Regions from separate parts of the Kitasatospora sp. NPDC058170 genome, predicted to be linked through region 3. Evidence: riboswitches for the same ligand, from Rfam matches in the RefSeq annotation. Region 3 holds a riboswitch; each other region holds the start of a gene.
What was found. Region 3 has a riboswitch for cobalamin ahead of ACFVVX_RS29505 (peptidase). Riboswitches for the same ligand answer to the same signal wherever they lie in the genome.

Region 1 (3,591 bases), on a different contig from region 3:
GGTAGCCGGCGATGGCGCAGAGCAGTCCGTTGGTGTCGTAGCGCAGCGGCGGGGCGACGGCGGCCAGCACCTCCGCCGAGGTGGCGGAGGTGGGTACGGTGGCGCACGCGGTACGCGGTCCGGGCGGGGCCTCGCCGGAGGGGGCGTCGGCGCCGGTGCCGAAGTCCAGCACCACGGCGACCCGCTTGCGCCCCGGCTGCCCGGGGGTGTCCGCGCAGATCGCGCCGAAGTCCCCGGTCGCCCCGGGCCGGGCGGCGTCCTGTCCGCCGTCCGGGCTGACGGCGAAGCGCCAGCCGTCCGTGCTGCCGTCCGGTGGGACGTGGACCGACGGGCCCTGCTGCTGGTACGTCCAGGTGTCGCCGGACCACTTCCAGAACGACCAGTACCGGTACCCGGCGGCCTGCGCCGGCGCCGCGCCGACCATGAACAGTCCGGCCAGCAGCCCGATGAGCACGGCCGCAACGGTCGCGCGGCCGGGCACGCGCCCGGGCACCCGGGCGGGAAGACCGGCGGGCGCACGGACGGGCACCGGGGCCACCGGCCGGGCCGCCGCACGGACCGCCCCCGCCGAAGCGCCCGCCGAAGCCCCCGGCGTCGACGCGGCCGCCCGGGAGCCGGACGGCGTGGTCACAGCTTCGCGCCGCGCTTGCGCTGGAGGCTCAGCACCAGGCCGCCGCCGATGCCGATCAGCAGCCCGACGCCGAGCAGCCAGTACTGGGAGAGGCCCCCGTCCTTCTTCTCCGCCTTCGCCGGAGCGGCGCTCGGAGCGGCACTGACCGCCTTCGGGGCCGGCCCGAGGGCGGTCAGCTGCTTCACCAGGTCGGTGCCGCCGAAGTCCGCCGGGTTGCGCTGCGCCGCCTGGGCGACCAGCAGCAGGGTCGCGGTGGCCGAGGCGTCGGTGCCGCCCTTCGTCCAGGCGCCGCCCTCCTTGGCCAGCCAGTCCACCGTGCCGCCCGCCTGCTGCGGGTGCCCGCCCTGGACCAGGCTGAGCGCCGCCCAGGCGGTGGCCGTGTAGTCGGGCGTCGGCGCCGCGCCCGGGTTGGAAAGCGACAGGTGCTGGCCGCCCGCCGCGAGCTGCGCCGTGAGGTACGCGCCGGCCGCCTCCGCGGAGTCCGCGCGCGGTACGGCCTTCTCGGTGGAGCCGTCCGCGCACGGCAGGGCCTTGGGCGCGGCGTCGGTCCGGTTGGCGTTGGCCACCGGCAGCTTCCCGCCCGCCGCCGCCAGCGCGGCCTGCCCGGTGGCCAGCGCGTTCGGGGCGAGCGCGCCAGTCGGGTCCGGCTGGAAGGCGAAGGCGCCGCGCTGGTCGGCGGGCGCGGTGCAGCCGAGCTGGAACAGCGCCAGCCCGTCGAAGGCGTTCCGGCCGGCCTTGGCGACGCCCGCCGGGTCCGTCCTGGTGGCGAACAGAGCGTTCACGGCCAGCCCGGTGGAGTTGGCGTCGCCGGGGCTGCCGGGGTTGTAGGCCCAGCTGCCGTCCGCGTTCTGGTTGGCCTTGAGCCACTGGACGCCCTTGTCCACGGAGTCCTGGTGCCCGCCGAGCGCGACCAGCGCCTGGATCGCGACGGCCGTCGCGTTGCTGTCCTCGGTCGCGGCGTCGCAGGCCGCGGCGGCGTCCGCCCGGTACGACGGCCACCCGCCGTCGGCGCACTGCTGCCCGGTCAGCCAGGAGACGGCGGAGTCGGCCGGCACCACCTTGGCGCTCGCCAGCGCGGTCAGGGCGAGCGACTGCCGCCACACCCCGTCGTAGGTCGGGTCGCCCTTGCCGTACAGGCTGTCGGGGACGGCGGCGGGCGAGGGCGCGGCGGGCGCGGGCGCGGTGGGCGCGGGGGTGTCGGCGAGGGCCGGCGAGGCGGCCGCGCCGGCCAGCAGGGCGGCGGACAGCGCGGCGGCGCCCAGACGGGCGGCGGTGAGCATGGTGGAGGTGCGCCTTTCGGTGAGCGGTGTGGTGGCCCGGGTGGGCCGTTCCGTAGACCTCGACGGTGCCGGGCGCCGGTGCGCCCGGGGTGGCCGCTCGCCTCTCTCCGGGCACTCCGACTCGCCCGGCAGCAGCGCACCGGGCTCACGGTTGCGGGGTCAGTGCCGGAATCGCACCGGCTTTCCCCGGAGGAGAAACGGATGGATTTGTCGTGCCCGTCGACTTTAGCCGCCGTACCCGCCGCACCCGACCGCGCCGCACAGGAACAGGTTCCAGTCAGGGAAGGGTGAGCAGCCGGGCCGCGGTGTACAGGTCGGCGCGCACCTCGGCGATCGAGGCGCGGCCCGACAGCCAGGCCACCAGCGCCGAGTGCCAGGTGTGCTCGATCACCCGGACGGCGGCCCGCTGGCTCTCGGAGGGCGGCCCGAACTGGCCGATCGCGTCCAGGATCAGCTGGGCGGTGGTGGTGCTCACCCGGTCGACCTCGGCGCTGACCGAGCGGTCCGCGAAGGAGAGCGCCCGCACCATCGCCTCGGCCAGCAGCGGCTCGCGCTGGAGCGCGTGGAACGCCCGGGTGAGCGTCTCGGCGACCCGCGGCGCCGGGTCCGGCCCGGTCGGCGGGTGCCGCCGTACCTGTTCCTGGAGGGCCTGCAACTGCTCCAGCATCACGGCCACCAGCAGGTGCACCTTGGAGGGGAAGTACCGGTAGAGGGTGCCGAGCGCCACCTGCGCGCCCTCCGCGACCTCCCGCATCTGCACCGCCTCGTACCCGCCCCGGGCGGCCAGCACGGTCGCGGCCCGCAGGATCCGGCGCCGGCGCTCGGTCTGCCGGGCGGTCAGCGGCGGATCGGCGGGGCGCGCCTGGTCCGACGGGCGCGCCTGGTCCGACGGGCGCACGGGGTCCGACGGGCGCGCCGGGTCCGAGGGGTCCGCGGGGGGCGCGGGGTCCGCAGGGGGCACGGGGGGCGTGGCGGGCATGGGGTTCGCGGGGGTCACGGGCGACGGCAAGGGTGCTCCCGGGGCGCGGGTGGCGGTGTGCTCCAACAGGACGGGCAGGGCGGGCCGGGCGTGCGGAGGACCGGCGGGACCGGCGTGTTCCGCAGGTGTCCGGCGTGGCGGGAATCACCAGGCCGTGGCGTGGCGTGAATCACCAGCCCTGGCTCCTGACGGCAAGCTACGGGCCGGTATCTTCGAGGTCTCTCATTGTTCACATGGTCGATGACGAGCTCCACACCACACTGAAACCTGATCTACTTTAGCGACCGGCGGCGACGATGACAGCCGAAGATCGCAGCCGTGGACCACAGTCATGGATCACAGTCATGGACAACAACCACAGATGCAGCCGAGATGGGGGCCGAGGATGACCGCGCAGCCGCTGCGGATTGCCCTGCTGTCGTACCGCGGGGACCCGTTCTGCGGCGGCCAGGGCGTGTACGTACGGCACCTCTCCCGGGAGCTGGCCCGCCTCGGCCACCACGTGGACGTGATCGGTGCCCAGCCGTACCCCGTGCTCGACGAGGTCGACGGGCCGGGCTCGGTCCGCCTGGTCGAGCTGCCGAGCCTGGACCTCTACCGGAGCGACGACCCGTTCCGCACCCCGGCCGTGGGCGAGTACCGGGGCCTGGTGGACGTGCTGGAGTACGCCACCATGCGCACCGGCGGCTTCCCCGAGCCGC
Region 2 (3,591 bases), on a different contig from region 3:
CGGCCAGGCAGAGCGGTGTGTAGAGGGCCAGGTTGAGCCGGTAGAAGGCCGAGTCGGTCGCGGCGCCGATCCCGGCCGCCCAGACCAGCCCCGCCAGTCCGCGCGCGAGCAGTCCGCCGGCCACCGCGCGCGGACCCCAGTGCAGGGCGAGGGCCGGCAGCCGGCGGGCGGTGGCGGGCAGCAGCCCGCCGCGGGCCGCCACCAGCGCGGCGCCCGAGAACAGCAGCCCGGCGAGCGGCAGCACCACCCGCGGGGTGAACGGCACGTCGGCGTTGAGCACCACCTGCGACAGCGTCGCGGTGTCCGGCGCCGGCCAGGTGCGGCCGGTGGCCCAGTAGACGTGCAGCAGCCCGTCGGCGGCGAGCACGGTGGCGATGGCGAGTGCGGCGGTACGGCGGCGGTTCATGACGGCCCCTCGGGTGTCCCGGCAGTGTGTCGCCCCACAGGAGCCGCCCCGGCGGGCGGACGTTCCTGTGGCGAGCGTCACAGCGGAAAGCGGCGGGGGCGAGGGAACGTCCGGCCGCCGCGGCGCCTCTGATCGGACGTGGATGGTCCCGACACCCCGACGGAAACCGCCGTGCTGGTCCGTGCCGCCCAGCGCGGCGACCAGCTGGCCGTCAGCGAGCTGCTGGAGCTGGTCACGCCGTACGTGCGCCGGCTCTGCGGCCCGATCGCGCTGGACGACGGGCCGGACGCGACCCAGGAGGCGCTGATCGCGGTGTTCCGCCGGCTGCGCCAGCTCAAGGACCCGGCGGCGCTGTTCGGCTGGGTCCGCTCGATCGCCGTCCGCGAGGCCGTCCGGCACGTGCGGCGGGTCGCCCGCTGCGTCCCCGCCGACCTCTCCGAGCTGCCCCGCCCCGGCGATCCGCAGCTCGCCACCGACATCGAGGACGTCCTCGCCCGGCTCACCCCCGAGCACCGCGCCGTCCTGGTGCTGCGTGACATCGAGGGCCTGGACGAGCGGGCCACCGCCGAGCTGCTGGGCGTGGCGACCGGCACCGTGAAGTCCCGGCTGTCCCGGGCCCGACTCAGCTTCCGAAGGGCGTGGCAGCAGTGACCGAGCGCATTCCCTGGCCGGTGGCCGGCTTCGACCCGGTCCGCCGCCTGCACGTCATCGCCGCCGCCACCCCGGGCGGCGCCGTCCACGAGGCGGTGATCGACGCCCCGTTCGACCAGGTCTGGGCGGTGGCCGCGGACCTGGAGGGCCGGCTGCCGCGCTGGCTGCCCGACATCCGCTCGGTCCGCCTCGGGGAGGGCCCGGCGGAGGGCCGCCGACAGGCCCTGGTGGTCGGCCACTCCCGCCTGCGCGCCCGCTTCGACGTCGAGCTGACGCCGGGCTGGTGCCTGATGCGCAGCCGTTTCCTGCTGGGCGGCCTGGCCGCCAGGCCCGAGTCGGACGGCACCCGCTTCGCCTTCCTCGGCGCCTTCCGGCTGCCCGGCGCGGGCCCGCTCGGCCGCGCCCTGCGGCCCGTCACCGAGCCGCTCGCCGACCGTTCGCTGCACCGCTTCGAACGCCTGGTCCGGGAGGGCTGAGGCCGCGCCCCGCGGGTGCGCCAGACCGGGCCCGGGGGCGGTCAGCCCGTGGCGGCGGCCGGTCCGGGGCGCCCGGTGGCGGGCTCGTGGTGCTCGGCGGCGGCGCACTCGTCGAGCAGGGGGCGCATGGTGTCGTCCACGAGCCGGTAGCGCACCACGCGTCCGTCCTTGTCGCCGGTGACGGCGCCGGCCGTGCGCAGCAGCCGCAGCGCCTGGGAGACGGCCGGATCGCGCATACCGGTGGCCACGGCCAGGTCGCTGACGGCGAGCGGCCCGGCCCGGTGCAGGGCGAGCAGCAGCGCGAGCCGCCCGGGGTCGGCGAGCAGCGAGAACCGCTCGGCCCAGGAGCGGACGTGCGCGGTGTCGCCGATCGCGGCGATGGCCTCGCAGACCCGGTGCCCGTCGATGGTGCGCTGGCCCGCGCGGTCGGCCGGTACGAGATGCATGGGCCCATTCTTGCAGCCGCCCCGCGCGGCCGGCGGGCTGTGATCCTGGACACCTGCGCAGGTGCGCAGCCTTGCAAGGGTGCTGTTCCGGCCCCTACGGTGTTGCCCGCCGTGGTGTTCGGGAAGACCGGTGACGGACCTTCAGGGGTCCCCAGTCCGGAGCGGCCCTCGCCACTGTGATCGGGGGGAGTCGTCCGTAGCCACGACGCCACTGGGTGCCTCGCGCGCCTGGGAAGGCGGGTACGGACGCCCCGTAAGCCAGGAGACCGGCCACGGCATCTCACGAACGTCATTCCACGAGGTGCTGGAGCGTGATCCCACGATGACCCTGCCCGAAACCGCCGCTGTGCCGGCGACACCCGCGGTGCTGCCGTCCTTCCGCTGGAGGCGGGAGGACACGATCCGCACGGCAGGGCTCATGGGGGTGATCCTGGCCATGCACGTGGTGGCCTTCGGGACGCTCGTCTTCCTGGTCGCCCCGCAGGAGTACGAGGTCGGTACCCAGGTCTTCGGGGTGGGCCTGGGCGTCACCGCCTACACGCTCGGCATGCGGCACGCCTTCGACGCGGACCACATCGCGGTGATCGACAACACCACCCGCAAGCTGATGGCGGACGGCAAGCGGCCGGTCTCGGTGGGTTTCTGGTTCGCCCTCGGGCACTCCTCGATGGTGGTCCTGATGGCCGCCCTGGTGGCGGGCGGCGCCCAGCTGGCCAACACGCTGATGGACGACGAGTCCGCCACCCACAAGTGGCTCGGCGTGGTCGGCACCACCGCCTCCGGGGCCTTCCTCTACCTGATCGGCGCGCTCAACCTGGTCGCCCTGCTGGGCATCCTGAAGGTGTTCCGGTCGATGCGGGCCGGGCGGTTCGACGAGGCGGAGCTGGAGGAGCACCTCAACGCGCGCGGCTTCCTGGCCCGGCTGCTGAACCGGGCCACCCGTTCGATCACCCGGCCCGGCCAGATGTTCCCGGTGGGCATGGTGCTCGGCCTCGGCTTCGACACCGCGACCGAGGTGACGCTGATGGTGATGGCCGGCTCCGGCGCGGCGGCGGGCCTGCCCTGGTACGCCATCGTCTGCCTGCCGCTGCTGTTCGCGGCGGGGATGAGCCTGTTCGACACGCTGGACGGGACGTTCATGAACTTCGCCTACCAGTGGGCGTTCTCCAACCCGGTGCGCAAGGTGTTCTACAACCTGACCATCACCGGGCTGTCGATCGCGGTGGCCTTCGTCATCGGCACCATCGAACTGGTGGGGGTGCTGCACGAGAAGCTGGACCTGACCGACCCGGTCAGCGGGTGGATCGCCGAGCTGTCGCTGGACAACGTCGGCTACGTGCTCGTCGGCCTCTTCGTGGTGGTCTGGGGCGCGGCGATCGCCTACTGGCGGCTGGCCAGGGTCGAACAGCGCTGGACCCCGGCGGCGGGGGAGGGCGCGGTCCTGGCCCAGGCTTCGACCCCGGCTTCGACCCAGGCTTCGGCTCCGGCGGAGGGCTGAGGCCGTCGGCGCCGCCGCCCGCCCGGACCGCGAACCCGGGCGGGGCCCGGGGCCGGGGGCGGCGGCTGCCCGGTCGGGTCTGCTCGGCGGGCGGATCGGGGTGGGGCTCCGTAG
Region 3 (3,591 bases):
AGGCGGCCGCGGGCTCCAGCGCGCCGGGCAGGCCGTCCAGGTGCCGGCAGAGCGCGGCGACCGCGGGCGCCTCCTCGGGCTCCAGCCGGAAGCCGGGCCGCAGCCGGCGGATGTGCGCGAGCAGCAGCCGCACCGAGCCGACCTCGGCCAGCGCGACCGGATCGTGGTCCAGCTCGGGGCCGGGGGTGGGCAGCGGTGCCAGCGGGATCACCTGACCGCCCGGCAGCGCCTGCGGCACCTGGGCGGTGATCAGGACCCGCAGGCCGGGGCAGCGGTGGAACAGCCAGTCCAGCAGGGCCGGGTCCACCCCGTCGTCGGCGCCGTCCAGCACCAGCAGGGTGGGCCGGTCGCCGATCGTGCGGGCCAGCTCCTCGTGCCGCGCCCGGTCGGTGTCCGGACCTCTGCGGCAGTCCACCCAGTGCACCGACCAGCGGGCCGCGAGGTGCAGCCGCCGGGCCACCTCCAGGACCAGCCGGGTCTTGCCGACCCCGCCGAGCCCCACCACCGAGACCAGCCGGTCCCCGTGCACGGCGAGGGCGTCGGCCAGCACCTCGACCTCCACCTCCCGCCCGACGATCGCCCCCCGGGCCACCGGCGGCGCGGTCGGCTCGCCGTCCGGCTCCTCGCCCAGCACCCGCCGGCGCGCCGCCGCCTCGAACACCGACCGGCTGCGCCCCTCCAGCCGCAGCGCGTCCGCCAGCAGCCGGACCGTCTCCTGCCGCGGGCGCTGCACCCGCCCGCTCTCCATGTCGCGGATCGCCCGGACACTGAGGGTCGCGTGATCGGCCAGGCACTGCTGGGTCAGACCGACCCGTTCGCGCCGCACCCTGAGCAACTCCCCGAATCCCGCCGTCGACTGCTCCGACTGACCGCCGTCCATGCCTCGTCTGCCTTCCGTGCGTTGGACAACAACGGAGGTCCGGTCGATCCCGTCGGCCACCGCCCAGCTGCGCCGATGGCGCGGGAGCCCCGCCCGGCCGTGGTGTGCCGAACGGATCCCGGTGGCTGGGCGGTGGCCGACGTGCCGGTTTCTCCGGGACCTGATGCTCCATGCAGCGGTTCTACGTCCGATCAACGGCCGATCACCGAGCCGATCACCGAGTCGACGACCGAATCGGCCGCCGGGCCGGTTGCCGGGCCGGTTGCCGGGTCGCTCGCAGGTGCGGGGCGGGTGACACGGGATCGGCCGCGCGTGCCAGGCGGGTGGCGGGCGGATGGCGGGCCGGCCCCGGGCTGTGACGCGGCAGGGCCTTGACCCTGTCCCGGCGGCGCCGACATGATGAGCCGTCATTGTTCTGAACTCCGCCGACGGGGGAAGTCCGGTCCGAATCCGGCGCTGACCCGCAACGGTAGGCCGCCGACGGCTGTCGGCGGCGAGCCCGAGTACCCGCCGGCGGAGCTGTGTGTCCCCTCCTCCCGTCGTGGTCTGCGGGCCGGAGCTCCGACGGCTGCCCGGCCCCGCCCGGCCGGTATCCGGTGGACCCGTGCGCCCAGGCCCGGAAAGGCACCCCATGCCCGTCCGCCACCGGACCCTCGGCCTCCTGGCGATACCCGCGCTGGTCCTCGGCGCCGTCCTGCCCGCCTCCGCCGCCCACGCCGCCCCGGCCACCGGCGCCCACACGACCGGCGCCCACACCACGGGACCGGGTACCGCCACCCTGCGCCCGGACGCCGCCGCGGCCGGCTGGCTCGCCCGCCAGCTCGTCAACGGCGACCACTTCGAGAGCGTCTTCGACGGCACCGCCTACCCGGACCAGGGCCTCACCATCGACGCCGTGCTCGCCTTCGCCGCCGCGGGCGGCTCCGACCAGGCCGCGGCCCGGGCCACCGCCTGGCTGGCCAGGCCCGAGATCCTGGCCGGATACCTCGGCGACGGCACCACCGAGGCCTACGCGGGCGCGACCGCCAAGCTGCTGCTGGCCGCCGAGGTCCGCGGCGAGAACCCGAACGCCTTCGGCGGCGTCGACCTCCCGGCCCGGCTCCGCTCCCTGCTGAGCGCGAGCGGCCGGTTCTCCGACCGCTCGCAGTGGGGCGACTACAGCAACGCCTTCGGCCAGTCGCTCGCGCTGATCTCTTTGCAGCGCACACCCGAGGGCGCCCCGGCGGCCGCCGTCGACTTCCTCGCCGGCACCCAGTGCGCCGACGGCGGCTTCCCCGTCGCCTTCGGCCAGGCCACCTGCACCGCCGACCCGGACGCCACCGCACTGGCCGCGCAGGCCCTGGCGGCCACCGGCCGCACGGCCAAGGCGCAGGCCGGCCTCGGCTGGCTGACCGCCCACCAGAACGCCGACGGCGGCTTCGCGGCCGCCGGCGCCGCCGCCTCGAACGCCAACAGCACCGGCCTGGCCACCGAGGCGCTGCTGTCCGCCGGGCACCTCGTCCCGGGCCTCAAGGGCTGGGGCCGACTGGTCAAGTTCCAGCAGGGCTGCTCGGCCGCCCCCGCGCTGCGCGGCGCCGTCGCCTACGACGCCACCGGCTTCAACGCCGCCACCGGCGTCCGGGCCACCGCCCAGGCCGTCCTGGGCCTCTCCGGCAAGGGCCTCGCCGCGCTCACCGCGCACGGCGCCCGCCCGGCCGACCCCGTCCTGGCCTGCCCGGCCCGCTGACCCGACAGGAGCACACCGGATGAGCACCATGCGCACGCGCCGCACCTTCGGCTCGCTCGCCGCCACGGCCGTCCTCACCGCCGGCCTGCTCGGCGCCTCCGGGGTCCAGGCCCCGCAGGCGAGCGCCGCCGCCTGCAGCGGGACCACCGGGGTCACCGTCGTGGTCGACTTCACCGCCCTGGGCGGCGGCACCGAGACCGGCTGCGCCGTCGGCGACCCGGCCAGCGGCCTGGCCGCCCTGACCGGCGCCGGGTTCCCGTACGCGTTCCACCCGCGCTTCCCGGGCTTCGTCTGCAAGATCAAGGCGCTGCCCACCACCTGCACCAACCCGACCGGCACCGCGTACTGGTCGTACTGGCACGCGCAGCACGGCGGCGCCTGGTCGTACAGCAGCCTGGGGGCGGGCAGCTACAACCCGGCGCCCGGCGAGGTCGAGGGCTGGTCCTTCGGCGCCGGCGCCCAGCCGGGCATCACCGCGCCCTGACGCCCCGCCTCGGCCCCTTCCCGCAGGAGGGGCCGAGGCACCCGGGCCCGCCCGGATCCGGTCACCGGGCCCCTCGTCAACGGCCCCTCGTCAACGGTCCCTCGTCAACGGTCCCTCGTCAACGGCCTCTCGTCGACGGGCCTTTCGCCAACGGGCCTTTCGTCAGCGGCCGCCGCAGAACGCCGCCTCCAGGAACCCCTGCATCGCCGCGAGCTGGGCCATCTGCTCCGGCCCGTCGCCGCGGCCGGTGTAGGAGAGCGCGACCTGGCGGTCGGCCGTGCCCCAGAGCTGGGTGTCGAAGCCGAAGATGCCCCCGTTGTGCCCGAGCACCGGCCCGCAGGAGAGCTGGAACCGCGCCAGGCCCAGGCCGTAGTCGAGCTGGTGCGCGCCCGGCTCGGTCGGCACCATCGAGGTCAGCTCCCGCATCAGCCACGGCGGCAGCAACCGCCCCGTCACCAGGGCCCGTTCGAATCGGAGCAGGTCGTCCGTGGTGGAGATCAG
Region 4 (3,591 bases), on a different contig from region 3:
CCCGCGGCCCTCGGTGCGGTCCACCACGGTGGTCAGGTCCAGCGAGTCCTCGGCGTCCAGCCAGAGCCCGGACAGCATCGGCAGGGTGCCGAGCACCGGTCGGCCGGTGAGCCGGTACAGCATGTCGAGGCCGGGGGCGAGCAGCCGCCCGTCGCCCCGGAACTTGTTGACGAACCAGCCCGCCACGTGCCGCTGGTCCTCGGCCGACAGCAGCGCCAGCGTCCCGTACATCGCGGCGAACACCCCGCCGCGGTCGATGTCGCCGACCACCACCACCGGCAGCCCGGCGGCGGTGGCCAGGCCCATGTTGGCGATGTCCCGGTCCCGCAGGTTGATCTCGGCGGGCGAGCCGGCGCCCTCGCAGACCACCACGTCGTAGCGGCTGCGCAGGTCCGCCAGGCACTCCAGGGCCCGCTCCAGCAGCAGGGGCTTGCGGTCGCGGTAGTCCAGCGCGCCGACCTCGGCGACCGCCCGGCCCAGCAGCACCACCTGGCTGCGGCCGTCCGCGCCCGGCTTGAGCAGCACCGGGTTCATCGCCGCCTCGGGCTCCACCCGGGCCGCCTGCGCCTGCATCGCCTGCGCGCGGCCGATCTCGGCGCCGTCGGCGGTGACGAAGGAGTTCAGCGACATGTTCTGGGCCTTGAACGGCGCCACCGCGACGCCCTGTCGGGCCAGCCAGCGGCAGATGCCCGCGGTGACCACGCTCTTGCCCGCGTCCGAGGTCGTCCCGGCGACCAGCAGCGCGTTGCTCATGCGCTCCCCCTCCGCTTCCGTGCCGTGAGCCCCGGCAGAAGTCCTGCCGCGGGTGTCGTCGTCCGGGCCGGCGGGCGTCCCGCCGTCAGCCCCGCCCGGAGGGCCTGCCCGAGGGCGTGCCCGGCGACGGCCGTCCCCAGGGCCAGCAGCCCCACCCGGCGGGAGAGCCGGCAGGCCCGCTCGATGTCGTCCACCGTCACCGGCCGCAGCTCGCCGCCCAGGACGGGCCGGTGCTCGACCCGGGAGCCGTAGGCCAGGGTGCCGCCCAGCCGCACGCCGACCGCCCCCGCGAAGGCCGACTCGGCCTGGCCCGCGTTGGGGCTGGGGTGCGCGGAGCCGTCCCGGCGCCAGACCCGCCAGGCGGTCCGGGGCTCCGGCGAGGCGGCGACGGTCAGCAGCGCGGTCAGCCGGGCGCCCGGCCAGCCCGCCACGTCGTCCAGCCGGGCCGAGGCCCAGCCGAACCGGGCGTAGCGCGGCGAGCGGTGACCGACCATCGCGTCCAGGGTGTTGACGGCGCGGAACGCCAGCAGCCCGGGCGTGCCCGCGAGCGCGCCCCAGACCAGGGCGTTCACCACGGCGTCGGCGGTGTTCTCGGCGACCGACTCGACCACCGCGCGGGCGATCTGCTGCTCGTCCAGCGCGCTCGGGTCGCGTCCGCACAGGTGCGGCAGCCGCCTGCGGGCCGCCGCGAGGTCGCCCGCGGACAGCGAGCGGCCGATGGTGCGGGCCTCCCGGGTCAGCGAGGTGCCGCCGAGGACCGTCCAGGTCGCGGCGGCGGTGAGCGCGGCCCGGCCGAGCGGCCGGCGGCCGAGCGTCCGGTCGGCGGCCACCGCGCCGGCCGCGACGGCGCCCACGCAGAGCGCGGTGTAGGCGGCGCCGGCGCCGCGGTGGTCGCGCCAGAGCGGCCGCTCCAGCCGGCCCGCCGCGGTGCCGAAGGCGGCCACCGGGTGGCCGCGCCGGGGATCGGCGAAGCGGGCGTCGGCGAGATGGCCGGCCACGGCGCCCAGCGCGAAGGCGGCGGCGCGGGTCAGCGGGCGCACGGCGGCGGGCAGCCGGGGGCTCGGTCGGTCGGGGCAGCCTGCATCGCGTGCGTGTCCTCACTCAGGGTCCGCGCCCTGGATCGACGTACCGGCGGCGAGAGTCTCCTGGCTTCCGGGTCCGAACGCACCCCCGGGCCTCCCAGCGGCTTCTGACGGCCTGCCGGCGGCTCCCCCTGCCCCGCTGACGGGTGCGGAGGTGACTCTCCGAACGTGCTCCCCGGTGACAGTGGCGGGACCGCGCCGGACTCGCACCGGCTTCCTCTGCATGCCTCCGTATTGGCTGAAGGATCCCATCACGCGGCCGAACCGGGAGTCAACCAAGGTCACGGAGGGTTTGGTCACACGCCCCGGAGGTTTCCCGCCCCCGTCGCTACCTCCGAGTCACGCCCCCCGCAGGGGCATGACAGCCTGTGTGATCGTCCAGCGCCCTGGAGACGCCTCCAGTCGCGCTTCGTGTGTTCGGCGGCTGGGGCACCGATGCACCAAGGCCTACCGTCTGGTCCCATGCGACGCAGACGGCCCCCGGCCGTGCCCCCGGTGCCCTTCTCGCCCACGGCCGCCCGCGCGCACCGCGCCGGGCTCGGGCTGACCCCGGCCCAGGTCGCCGAGGGCATGGCGGCGCACGGCGTCCGGCTGCTGCCCACCCACGTGCTCGGCTGGGAGAGCGGCGAGCTGCGCCCCACCGAGCAGGAGTTCATCGCGCTGGCCAGGGCGCTCTGGTGCCCGCCCGCCCAGCTGATGGGCACCCGCCCGGCCCGGCTGCGGGACTTCCGGGTCGCCCGGGAGCTCGACCAGGAGGCCGCCGCCCGGCGGATCGGCGTCCCGCTGCGGCACTACCAGGACGCCGAGGCCACCGGCCGCTGGGACGGCGACGAGGAGCAGACGTACGCGCTGGCACAGGTGCTCGGCCTGACGCTGCGCGAGCTGGTCGCGGTGACGGACCGCCGGGAGGAGCTGGACCGGCGGCTGCGACAGTGCGTGGACGGCCGCTGGCAGGCGCACACCCGGGCGATCGGCCGGATCGTGCCGGTGCCGGAGGACGACCTCGCCGCGGTGCTGACGGTGCTGCAGGGCGAGTACCAGGTCGCCTCGCACTGGGGCGCCGGCAGCTGGGGCTCCCCGGCCCCGGCGGCCCGCCCGGCGCAGCCGCGGGACCGCCCGGTCGACGAGCGGTTCTGGGAGCTGCTCGGGCGGCGGCGGACCGGCATCCCGGTCTGAGGCCTCCCGGTCCGAGGTCTCCCGGTCCGAGGTCTATCCGGGTCAAAGGTGTCCGGGTCCGAGGCCGGGACCGGTCCGACCCCGGGTGACCCGGACGGCCCTGTCCGGTGGCCGTCGCCCTCCCCCGCGAGTGGACTGGGGCTGATCCGACCGACTCCCGCCGGGCGTGCGACGCCGGGAGGCGACCGGTCCAGTCCGCGACCAACAGAGCGGGGAGCGAGTATGCGTTGGGGAACCGCAGCCGTCGTGGCGGCCGCCGTCGTCGGGACCGGGGCGGCCGTCCTGGTGATCGGCCGGAAGGCGTCCGAGCGGATGGTCCACCCGGCGGCCGCGCGGCGGCCGGCGGGCCCCGTGCTGGTGCAGAGCCTCGCCGCCGGGCGGGCCACCTTCACCCGCAGCCAGGCCAGCGCCCGCCCCGGCCGCTGGGCCGTCGAGTGGGGCGAGGACGGCCACGCGGTGGTCGGCGAGATCCTGCACCAGGACGGGCAGGGCGTCACCCGGCGGCTGGAGCGCGCCGAACGGGGCACCCTGAAGGCCGGCACCGCCGTCCGCTTCACCCCCGACGTCTACCGCGGCGACC

Region 1: it holds a riboswitch for cobalamin, as region 3 does, so the genes downstream of both, ACFVVX_RS01520 (prenyltransferase/squalene oxidase repeat-containing protein) here and ACFVVX_RS29505 (peptidase) in region 3, are expected to answer to the same signal.
Region 2: it holds a riboswitch for cobalamin, as region 3 does, so the genes downstream of both, ACFVVX_RS30690 (HoxN/HupN/NixA family nickel/cobalt transporter) here and ACFVVX_RS29505 (peptidase) in region 3, are expected to answer to the same signal.
Region 4: it holds a riboswitch for cobalamin, as region 3 does, so the genes downstream of both, ACFVVX_RS04935 (cobalamin biosynthesis protein) here and ACFVVX_RS29505 (peptidase) in region 3, are expected to answer to the same signal.

The regions. Positions count from the first base shown of each region.
Region 1 is NZ_JBHVUV010000001.1:322,673-326,263, forward strand. It holds gene ACFVVX_RS01515 (SCO2322 family protein) at 1-454, opposite strand, end outside; gene ACFVVX_RS01520 (prenyltransferase/squalene oxidase repeat-containing protein) at 628-1,911, opposite strand; cobalamin riboswitch at 2,000-2,123, opposite strand; gene ACFVVX_RS01525 (TetR family transcriptional regulator) at 2,189-2,809, opposite strand; gene ACFVVX_RS01530 (glycosyltransferase family 4 protein) at 3,276-3,591, shown strand, end outside.
Region 2 is NZ_JBHVUV010000033.1:2,254-5,844, reverse strand. It holds gene ACFVVX_RS30710 (DUF3995 domain-containing protein) at 1-406, opposite strand, end outside; gene ACFVVX_RS30705 (RNA polymerase sigma factor) at 578-1,057, shown strand; gene ACFVVX_RS30700 (SRPBCC family protein) at 1,054-1,533, shown strand; gene ACFVVX_RS30695 (ArsR/SmtB family transcription factor) at 1,575-1,979, opposite strand; cobalamin riboswitch at 2,075-2,269, shown strand; gene ACFVVX_RS30690 (HoxN/HupN/NixA family nickel/cobalt transporter) at 2,302-3,477, shown strand.
Region 3 is NZ_JBHVUV010000030.1:26,520-30,110, forward strand. It holds gene ACFVVX_RS29500 (helix-turn-helix domain-containing protein) at 1-880, opposite strand, end outside; cobalamin riboswitch at 1,272-1,410, shown strand; gene ACFVVX_RS29505 (peptidase) at 1,512-2,606, shown strand; gene ACFVVX_RS29510 (flagellar hook-length control protein FliK) at 2,626-3,090, shown strand; gene ACFVVX_RS29515 (serine hydrolase domain-containing protein) at 3,253-3,591, opposite strand, start outside.
Region 4 is NZ_JBHVUV010000003.1:85,260-88,850, reverse strand. It holds gene ACFVVX_RS04940 (cobyric acid synthase) at 1-753, opposite strand, end outside; gene ACFVVX_RS04935 (cobalamin biosynthesis protein) at 750-1,784, opposite strand; cobalamin riboswitch at 1,892-2,056, opposite strand; gene ACFVVX_RS04930 (helix-turn-helix domain-containing protein) at 2,298-3,011, shown strand; gene ACFVVX_RS04925 (alpha/beta hydrolase family protein) at 3,234-3,591, shown strand, end outside.